3 regions of the Microbacterium sp. PA5 genome follow, and region 3 is predicted to be linked to each of the others. Evidence: predicted binding sites of a transcription regulator. Region 3 holds the regulator's gene; each other region holds the start of a gene.

Region 1 (3,269 bases), 1.5 Mb from region 3:
CGCGCTGTCCGCGGTCATGTGGGGCGGGATCGGTCCCTGGCTGCCGTTCCAGATGTTCGCCTGCGGCTGGGTCGGGGCGGGCGCCGGCCTGCTGCCGCGGCGCGTGGGCGGTGCGGGGGAGATCGCCATGCTGTGCGCCTACGGCATCGTCTCGTCGTACCTCTTCGGCCTGGTGATGAACATGTGGTTCTGGCCGTTCGCCGTCGGCGCCGGGACGAGCATCTCGTACGTGCCGGGCGGGTCGCTCGCCGAGAATCTCGGCAACTTCCTGGTCTACTCGCTCGTCACCTCCACGGCGACCTGGGACACCCTGCGCGCCGTCACCACCGTGATCGGGCTCCTGCTCGTCGGCCGCGCGGTGCTGTCGTCGCTGCGCCGCGCGAAGCCCGTGGTCTCCCCTGTCGTCTCCTCGGTGGCCTCCCCGGTCGTCTCCTCGGCGACCTCCCCGGTGACGCGACAGGCCTTCACCCGCCGGTGACCGCCGGGTAGCGTGGCCGTCGGAGGCGCCATGCTCACCATCGGATCGATCGTCATCCGCGTCGACGACCTCGCCGCGGAGATCGCGTTCTGGACGGCCGCGCTCGACTACGTCGCCCGCGAGCCGATCGACGAGGACTTCGCCCTGCTCCACCCCGCCGCGGGACCGGGCGCCGGCCCGAACATCTCGCTCGACGCCGTGGCCGCGCCGCGCATCCTCCCGCCGCGCATCCACCTGGATCTCTACGCCGAGGACCAGTCCGCGGAGGTCGCGCGCCTGACTGCCCTCGGCGCCCGCGAGGTGCACTGGGACAAGCGGCCTGCCGATGCCGATTACGTGATCATGGAGGACCCAGAGGGCAACCGGTTCTGCGTGATCGACGCCGCCGACTGGTCGGGCTGGACGGCGCACCGTGGGAAGCTGGAGGGGTCATGAAGATCAGGAACTCCTCCGACTGGCGCGATGCCATCCCGTTCGACACCCCGCTGCGCGCGTCGGAGGCGGTTCCTGGCGAAGCGACCCGGTGTGCGACCTGCGGCCCGTCCTCCGAGGTGCGGGAGCGCGAGGAGCTCTGGGTCGTCAAGCATCGGCACCCCAACAACCCGGCGGGCTTCGTCCGTCTCTACTGCCTGGCGCATCGCCCGGTGATCGCCACCCGGCCCGAACCGGTCGCGAAGGCTCCGCGCGAGCGCCGCGCGCCACGAGCCGCCTCGTCGACCCGGGTCGCAGCTCCGACCGTCCCCGAACGGCCGGCGGTCTTCTGCCCGGACTGCTTCGTCGAGGTGCCGGCCACCGGCGTGTGCGGCATGTGCGGTCAGCGGGTGGGCTGAGCGTCAGTCGTCGGGCGCCGATGTCGAGGGCCCCGGTGACGGGCGTGAGGTCGCGCCGTCGTCGACCGGCCGTGCGCCGTCGAAGGGCGTCAGCGTGGTCCAGCCGGACTCGGCGCGTGTGAGGAACAGACGCAGCGGCTCGGCCTGCAGCATCTGATCGCCGTCGCCATAGGGCCGGGCCGAACAGGAGTCGGCCGTCGATCCCACGCGCAGGCTCGTGCCGGCACCGCCGTCCACCGTGCCCTTCTCGACCTCGGCGACGCGCACGGTGTAGGCATTGGCGTCGTAGCCGAGGATCGACATCGTGCCGTCGCGCTCGATGCCGGTCGCGACGATCACGAGGTCTGCGGCCGCCGCCCGCTGCTCGTCGGTCTCGTAGGCGACCCATGACGCGCAGGCCACTCCCTCGCCGACCAGCGGTGCGGCGCTGCATCCGGCGACGGCGCACAGCGCTCCGGCGATCAGCGCCGCGGTCAGGATCCTTCGCATTCTCCGCCTCCACGAGGACAGTGTCGCGACCACCGCCGACATCTCGAAAGAGTGCCGACGAGTTATCCACAGATCGAACAAATCTTCGAAACTCGGCTCCTCGAGGCGCGAGGATGAGGTCATGACGAACACCGGATCCGGCCTCGAGGGCCACACCGCCGCGGCGGACGCGTTCGTCACGCGCGCAGTCGAGGCGCACCGTGCGGTCGCGCGGTCGCAGGCCGCGCTGACGGCGGTGTTCGCAGAGGCGCATCACTGGGCGCGCGAACTGGCCGAGTCGTTGCCCGGCGCCTCTTCGAGAACAGGTGACCTCGAGCTGCGCGACCTGGCGGCGCAGCTCGGCGCGGCACTTCACGTGTCCGACCGCACCCTCCAGGGGCAGCTCGATGCCGCAGCCTCACTGGCGCACCTGTTCCCCGCGACGCTGGCCGCGTGGAGCGCAGGAGAGGTCAGCCGCGCACACGTCGCCGCGATCGTCGAGGCGGGTGCCCCCGTGGTCGACGATGCGGCGCGCGAATGGTTCGAGACGCGGGCGCTCGCCCTGGCTGTCGACGTGACGGCCGCGCAGCTCCGACCGGCCGCGCGGGCGCTGGCCGAGCACGCGCACCCGGAGTCACTCCACGACCGTCACGAGCGCGTCCGCAGCGGTCGCCGAGTGGTCGTGAACGATCTCGACGACGGCATGGCGCGCATCCTGGCGGATCTTCCGGCGGTGCTGGCCTACGGAATTCGGGATCGACTGACGGCGATCGCACACGAGGTCGACGCGGCCGAACGCGTGGCGGACGGACACGGCGACGATGGCGGCATGGCCGGGACCGACGAGACCGACCAGATCGACGACGACGGTGAGAACCGCTCGGGCGGAGCCGGACGCCGGACGATGGACCAGCTGCGCGCCGACGTGTTCGCCGACCTCCTGCTCGGCGGCGCTCCCACCGCCCACAACACCGCCCACGGCACCGGGCATGCCGACGCCGGCGGCGACCTGGGTCGCATCACCGCGCAGGTGCAGGTGACGGTGCCGGTGCTGACGGTCCTGGGAGCGTCTCGGGAACCCTGCCTGCTCGCGGGCTACGGTCCGATCCCTCTCTCGCAGGCGCTCGAACTCGCCGGTGCCGCGTCGGGATGGGATCGCGTGATGACGAGCCCCGTCGATGGATCGGTGCTCGCTGTCGATCGCTACCGCCCCTCCGAGCAGCTGCGCCGTTTCCTGCGGGCCCGCGACGAGCACTGCCGGTTCGTCGGGTGCCGCCAGCCGGTTCATCGCTGCGACGCCGATCACACGGTCGACCACGCGCACGGCGGCGGGACCAGCGAAGACAACCTCGCGACCCTCTGCCGTCGGCACCACCTGCTGAAGCACCGATCGCAGTGGCGTGTCGAACAGCTCGGCCGCGGGCGGCTGCGATGGCAGAGCCCCGCGGGACGGTCGTATGTGGATCGGCCCGCACCGACCGTGCGGTTCGTCG
Region 2 (3,269 bases), 950 kb from region 3:
CGCGCAGGTCCGAGCCCGCACCCGGCTCGGTCATCGCGAGGGCGCCGAGGATCTCGCCGGTCGCCATGCCGGGCAGCCACTTCTCCTTCTGCGCCTGCGTGCCCATGTGCACGAGGTAGGGGACGGCGAGGTCGTCCTGGATGCCGAAGGCACCGGCGAGCGATCCGGCTCCGGCGCGGATGACCTCCTCGTTGACGACCGCGCGGAAGCGGTAGTCCTGGAGCATCCCGGCGCCGCCGAACTCCTCGGGCACGCTCAGGCCGATGATCCCGGCCTCGCCGGCGGCGAGCATGGTGGCGCGGTCGACCTCACCGTCGGCGTCCCACTTCTCGCGCGCCTCGTTGGTCACGTACCGCTTGCAGAACTCCTTGACGACGTCGCGGAACGCCTCGTGGTCCTCGTCGTAGATGTCGCGCTCCATCGTGCGCCCGTCCTCTCATCCTCGAGTGCCGCTGCCGCAGGGTGTGCGGCAGGGCCGGCCGTGGGATTGCATCCCGGCATCCATGGTACTGGGTTTCAGGCGTCGTAGTCAGGTGCGGCGGGGAGTCCGAAGAAGTCCTCGAGGGTGCCGTAGCCGCCGGCGTCGTACGCCTCGGCCAGCTCGACCCCGATGTAGCGCAGGTGCCACGGCTCCCACGAGTAGCCGGTCGTCGCGGTCGCGCCGTCCTCGTAGCGGATGATGAAGCCGAACCGCCAGGCGTTGTCGACGAGCCACTCCGCCTCGGCGGTGCCTTTGAAGCCGTCGTGCGACCCGCAGCCGCCGTCGCACGCGACGACGTCGACCGCCAGCCCCGTCTGGTGCTCGCTGTGCCCGGGGCGGGCGCTGCGCAGGTCGGCGGCGGCCCGGCCCCGCGAGGCCACGTAGCCGTTGTAGAGGTCGACCTGGTAGGCGTACGGGCGGAAGGCGCTATCGACGCCGAGGGTCCCGACGCCGTCGGCGACGATCGCGGCGGCGAGCTCGTCGAGGGCGTCGGCGGCGTCGGCCCGCAGCCATCCGCCGCCCGAGACGACCCGGATGCCCTGCGGCTGCGCCTGGGGCGTCGGCCAGTAGTCGAGGGGATCGAGGGCGTTGCGCTTGTTCACGACGACCCACGTTCTGCCCGCCTCGGTCACGTCGATGCAGGGGGCCTCGCCGGATGCCACGGCTGCACGGAAGGCCTCTCCGCCGCCGAGAGCCGCGACCACCTCGGCGTCCGTCCCCGAGGCCAGCGCGTCGACGACCGCGGGGTCGTCGCAGACCGCAGGGGATGTCGGAGCAGGGGCCGGGCTCGTCGGAGCGGGCGAGGCCGGCGTGGGAGCTGCGGTGGGCGTCGGCGCGGGGGAGGTCGCGGACGGCGAGGGGGGCGCCTCCGCCTCGCCGTCGCTCGGACGCGGCAGCGCGAACGTGGCGATGGACGCGCCGACGACGAGCACGAGCGTCACCGCCAGCACGCGGCGGCGGACGAGCCGCACCCGGCGCGACGTGCGGTGGGCGCGGCGCGTGTGGGGGGACGCGGCGGGCACACTCCATTGTCGCGCGACGGCGCGCGGCGCCCGGGATTGCGCGATGTTCGACTGTCGTCGCTCATGGGTTGACGGAGTGTCGAATCTGTGTTCCCCTGGGAGGATGAGGTGGCAGGGTCAGCAGGTGGGGGCGACGGACCCCGACGCGCTGCCCGGCCTGGAGTCCCTCGGCGGGCTCGTCCGCAGCGTGACGACGCCCGAATTCGCGGGCATGACCTTCCACGAGGTGCTGGCGAAGTCGGCGCTCAACCACGTTCCCGGTCCGTCGGCCATGCCGTTCGACTGGACCGTGAACCCCTACCGGGGCTGCAGTCACGCCTGCGTCTACTGCTTCGCCCGTCGCACGCACGAGTACCTCGACTTCGACTCCGGCGCCGACTTCGATCGCGAGATCGTCGTGAAGACGAACGTCGCCGAGGTGCTCCGCCGCGAACTCGCCCGGCCGTCGTGGGCGCGCGAGCACGTCGCGCTGGGCACGAACACCGATCCGTACCAGCGCGCCGAGGGGCGCTACCGGCTCATGCCCGGCATCATCGAGGCGCTCGCCGACAGCGGCACGCCGTTCTCGGTGCTGACCAAGGGCACCCTGCTGCGCCGCGACCTGCCGGCGCTGGCGGCTGCGGCGTCCGTCGTCGACGTCGACGTGTCGATGTCGATCGCCATCAGCCACGACGCCCTGCGCGAATCGCTCGAGCCCGGCGCGCCGACGTTCCGCGCGCGGGTGGAGACGATCCGCGCGGCGAGCGAAGCGGGTTTCCGCCCGATGGTCTTCCTCATGCCGATCCTCCCGCACCTCACCGACGACGCGGCGATCATCGACGACGCGCTGCGGCAGCTGAGGGAGGCGGGCGCCCGCCGCGTCGTGTTCGGGGCGCTCCACCTGCGCCCCGGCGCCAAGGAGTGGTTCTGGCAGTGGCTCGAGCGCGAGCGTCCCGACCTGCTGCCGCTCTACCGCGGGCTGTACCCGGGCGCGTCGGTGAGCGCGCCGGTCGGCTACCGCAAGCTGCTGTCGGCGCGGGTGCGGCCGCTGCTGCGCCGCCATGGCCTCACCGGCGGGGCGGAGGACGACGCCCCCGCGCCGCGCGCGTCACGCCTCATGCCCGTGCGCGCCACGGCATCCGCGTCGGCTCCCGCGATGCTCTTCTGACGCCCTCGCTCCTGCCCCGCCCCGCCCCGCGCGCGCCGCCGCGCCTGCCGCCGAGCCGACACGTTTCCGCCCAACCGACACGCGATGTCCCGTGCAAACCGTGTCGGCTCGCACGGGACGTGTCGGCTCGGCGAGAGGGAGAGAGAATCGCGTCAGGCGTTGGCGGCCCGGACGGCGTCGAGCGCGGAACCGGCGAACTCGCTCCCCGTCTCGACCGTGAGGGTGCCGGTGACGGTGATCCACACCCGGCCCGTGAAGACGTAGACGACGGCGATCGTGCCGAACTCGCTCTCCTCGGAGTGCGTGAACGCGGTCGCACCGGCGATGGTCGTCGCGCGATACGACGCCGCCGTGCGCAGCGACGACACGAGACGGTCGCGCGCCGCCGTCGTCAGCTCGGCGGCCACGACGCTGAACCCGCCGTCGGAGAACGGGATGCCCCACGAGCACACCTCGGACTGCACAGCCCGGGCCGCGGTCTCGGCGGCCAGCGGCCCCGGCATGTGGTCCGCCGCGGAGCCGCCGGCATCCAGCGGCTCGGCCGCGTCGCCGAACAGCGCGTGCACCGTCGACAGCGGCAAGAGCGTGCCGCACGACGGCAGGACGGCCCGATCCGATG
Region 3 (3,269 bases):
GACGCTCGGTGCGGAGGCGATCGCCGCCGACATCGCCGACGCCGACGCCGCACTGGCAGATCGCCGGGAGGCGCCGGGCGTGCGCGACGGACAGGTGCGGACGCGCCTTGGCCGACTGTCGCCCGGCGACCTCGCCCGGCCCTCCGACGCGGAGCGGGCCGCGGCGCAGCAGGATCTCGGGCTGCCGCTGCTTCCGACGACGACGATCGGCTCGTTCCCGCAGACCGCGGAGATCCGCCGGGCGCGCGCCCGCCACGGGCGTGGGGAGCTCGGCACGTCCGCCTACGAGAGCTACCTGCGGGACGAGATCTCCCGCGTCGTGGAGCTGCAGGAGGACCTCGGCCTCGACGTCCTCGTGCACGGAGAGGCGGAGCGCAACGACATGGTGCAGTACTTCGCCGAGCACCTCCAGGGCTTCGCGGTCACCCGCAACGGCTGGGTCCAGTCGTACGGATCGCGCGCCACGCGACCCTCGATCCTGTGGGGCGACGTCTCGCGGCCGGCACCGATCACCGTGGGATGGTCGAGCTTCGCCCAGTCCCTGACCGCCCGTCCCATGAAGGGCATGCTGACGGGGCCGGTGACGATCTTGGCCTGGTCGTTCGTCCGCGACGACCAGCCCCTCGCGGAGACGGCCGACCAGGTCGCGCTGGCGCTGCGCGACGAGATCGCCGATCTCGAGGATGCGGGGATCCGCATCATCCAGGTCGACGAGCCCGCCCTCCGCGAGCTCCTGCCCCTGAAGGCGGCGCAGCAGCCGTCGTACCTGGCGTGGTCGGTGGCTGCCTTCCGGCTCGCGACGGGCGGGGCGGCAGCGCGCACGCAGGTGCACACGCATCTCTGCTACTCGGAGTTCGACGTCGTGATCGATGCGATCGCGGCCCTCGATGCCGATGTGACCTCGATCGAGGCGGCGCGCAGCCGCGGGGAGGTGATCGACGACATCGCCGCGGCGGGGTTCTCCCATGGCGTCGGTCCGGGGGTCTACGACATCCACGCCCCCCGCGTGCCCTCCGTCGACGAGGTCGCCGAGCTGCTGGAGCGGGCGGCCGATGCGCTGCCGCTGCGGCAGGTGTGGGTCAACCCCGACTGCGGTCTGAAGACGCGTGGCTACGACGAGACCGTGGAGTCGCTGCGCAATGTGGTCGCCGCGACCGAGCGCGTCCGCGCGAAGGTGGCGGCGCTGAGCTGACGCCGCCGGGGCGGCGCGTGCCCGAGCCCGGCCCGGTCAGACCGCGCGCAGGACGGCGACGACCTTGCCGAGGACGACGGCGTCGTCGCCGAGGATCGGCTCGAAGGCCGTGTTGCGGGGGAGCAGCCAGGTGTGCCCGTCGCGCTGGCGGAAGGTCTTGACGGTCGCCTCGCCGTCGAGCATCGCCGCGACGATGTCGCCGTTGTCGGCGACGGGCTGCGAGCGCACGACCACCCAGTCGCCGTCGCAGATCGCCGCGTCGATCATCGACTCGCCGCTCACCCGGAGCATGAACAGGTCGCCCTTGCCGACGAGCTGACGGGGGAGGGGGAAGATCTCCTCGACCTGCTGGTCTGCGGTGATGGGGACGCCGGCGGCGATGCGCCCGACCAGGGGGACCATCGCGGCGTCGCCGACCGCGGGCGCCTCGTCTGCGGGGTTCTCGGCGGCGCTGCCGGGCAGGTCGATCAGCACCTCCATCGCGCGGGTCTTGCCGGGGTCGCGGCGCAGGTAGCCGCTGAGCTCGAGCTGGTTGAGCTGGTGCGTGACGCTGGAGAGCGACTTGAGTCCGACGGCGTCGCCGATCTCGCGCATGCTCGGCGGATAGCCGTGACGCGCGATCGATCGCTGGATGACCTCGAGGATCGCCAGCTGCTTGTCGCTGAGCGACTTGCGTCGACGGGTCTGGGGCTTGTCCCTGGCCGACCGGATCTCGTCCATGGCCGCGCTCCTCTCGAGTCCTCCGGAAGGTCAGCGCCTTCGAATGTCGGAGGTGGGTGATGGGGTCTAGATATCGAAACCGTATCCGGTCTCGTCGCAGCCGAGCGTGAGGCGATCGCGTGTCGCGTTCGATTCATCTGCGATGTCGGATGCCCTTGACACCATACTTGTATCGAAGATAGATTCGGAAGAGAACTTCGCACCCGGCCCTCCCGGCCGAGAGTCGGGTGCGAAGTTCCGAACTCCGAACTCGGATCCCCGGGAGGAATCATGACCACCATCGACATCGCCGCAGCATCCGCGCTGACTCCGGCGACCCGCCTGCGCCTGACGACGCGCGGTCGGCGCGTGGTCGCTTTCCTCGCAGCCCTGCCGGCGGTCGCCGCGCTGGGCATCGCGATCGTCTCCGGGGGCGCCGCCCTCGCGTCCGCCGACCGCGAGGCGGCGTCGCCCGAGTTCGCGACCGTGACCGTCCTTCCAGGCGACAGCCTGTGGTCCATCGCCCAGGAGGTCGCACCGGCGGCCGACCCCCGCGACGTGGTCGACGCGATCGTCCGTCTGAACGCCCTCGGCACCGCACAGCTCGACGCCGGCCAGGAGCTCTCGATCCCCGCGGAGTACGCGACGCAGGAGTGAGCGGTCCTAGCATGGAGGCGTGAGTTCACCCATCGACGGCCGCGTCCGTCTCGAGGACCTGCCCCTGCGCGAGGATCTGCGCGGACTGACGCCGTACGGCGCTCCGCAGGCGCCCCTTCCGGTGGCGCTCAACGTCAACGAGAACACGCACCCCGTCCCCGAGGAGGTCGCGGACGATATCCTCGACGGCATCGCCCTCGCTCTGCGCGAGGTCAACCGGTACCCCGATCGGGAGTTCACCGCGCTGCGCGAGGGGTTCGCCGACTACCTCGGACACGGCCTCGAACGTGACCAGATCTGGGCCGCCAACGGGTCGAACGAGGTGCTGCAGCACCTGCTGCAGGCGTTCGCGGGGCCGGGACGTTGTGCGTTCGGCTTCGGGCCGACCTACTCGATGTACCCCCTGCTGACGCGTGCCACGGGTGCCGAGTACGTCTCGGGCACGCGAGAGCCCGACTACACGGTGTCGCCGGAGTCGGCGGCATCGCAGATCGCGGACGCCGACCCCGACGTCGTGTTCCTCTGCGCCCCCAACAACCCGACCGGCACGCCCCTGTCGCTGGAGGTCATCGAGTCGGTGTACGAGGCCGCCCGCGGCGTCGTGATCGTGGACGAGGCCTACCAGGAGTTCGCGCCGCGCGAGGAGAGGTCCGCCCTCACGCTGCTGCCGGGCCGCGAGCGGCTGGTCGTCTCGCGGACGATGAGCAAGGCCTTCGCCTTC

What was found. The regulator LexA, encoded in region 3, represses DNA repair genes until DNA is damaged. The targets are predictions, from matches to a motif close to TCGAACANNTGTTCGA.
Region 1: ACPWUT_RS12090 (DUF222 domain-containing protein) is a predicted target of LexA. The motif match lies at 1,871-1,886, and genes of this name have one in related genera.
Region 2: ACPWUT_RS00700 (Rv2578c family radical SAM protein) is a predicted target of LexA. The motif match lies at 1,583-1,598, and genes of this name have one in related genera.

What each region holds. Positions count from the first base shown of each region.
Region 1 is NZ_CP187567.1:2,543,552-2,546,820, forward strand. Features, by position in the region: gene ACPWUT_RS12070 (ATP-binding cassette domain-containing protein) at 1-478, shown strand, start outside; gene ACPWUT_RS12075 (VOC family protein) at 509-913, shown strand; gene ACPWUT_RS12080 (glucose-6-phosphate dehydrogenase) at 910-1,308, shown strand; gene ACPWUT_RS12085 (hypothetical protein) at 1,312-1,797, opposite strand; gene ACPWUT_RS12090 (DUF222 domain-containing protein) at 1,919-3,269, shown strand, end outside.
Region 2 is NZ_CP187567.1:142,477-145,745, reverse strand. Features, by position in the region: gene ACPWUT_RS00710 (acyl-CoA dehydrogenase family protein) at 1-421, opposite strand, end outside; gene ACPWUT_RS00705 (M15 family metallopeptidase) at 517-1,503, opposite strand; gene ACPWUT_RS00700 (Rv2578c family radical SAM protein) at 1,607-2,650, shown strand; gene ACPWUT_RS00695 (hypothetical protein) at 2,803-3,269, opposite strand, start outside.
Region 3 is NZ_CP187567.1:1,088,048-1,091,316, forward strand. Features, by position in the region: gene metE (5-methyltetrahydropteroyltriglutamate--homocysteine S-methyltransferase) at 1-1,192, shown strand, start outside; gene lexA (transcriptional repressor LexA) at 1,229-1,912, opposite strand; gene ACPWUT_RS04985 (LysM peptidoglycan-binding domain-containing protein) at 2,183-2,548, shown strand; gene ACPWUT_RS04990 (histidinol-phosphate transaminase) at 2,568-3,269, shown strand, end outside.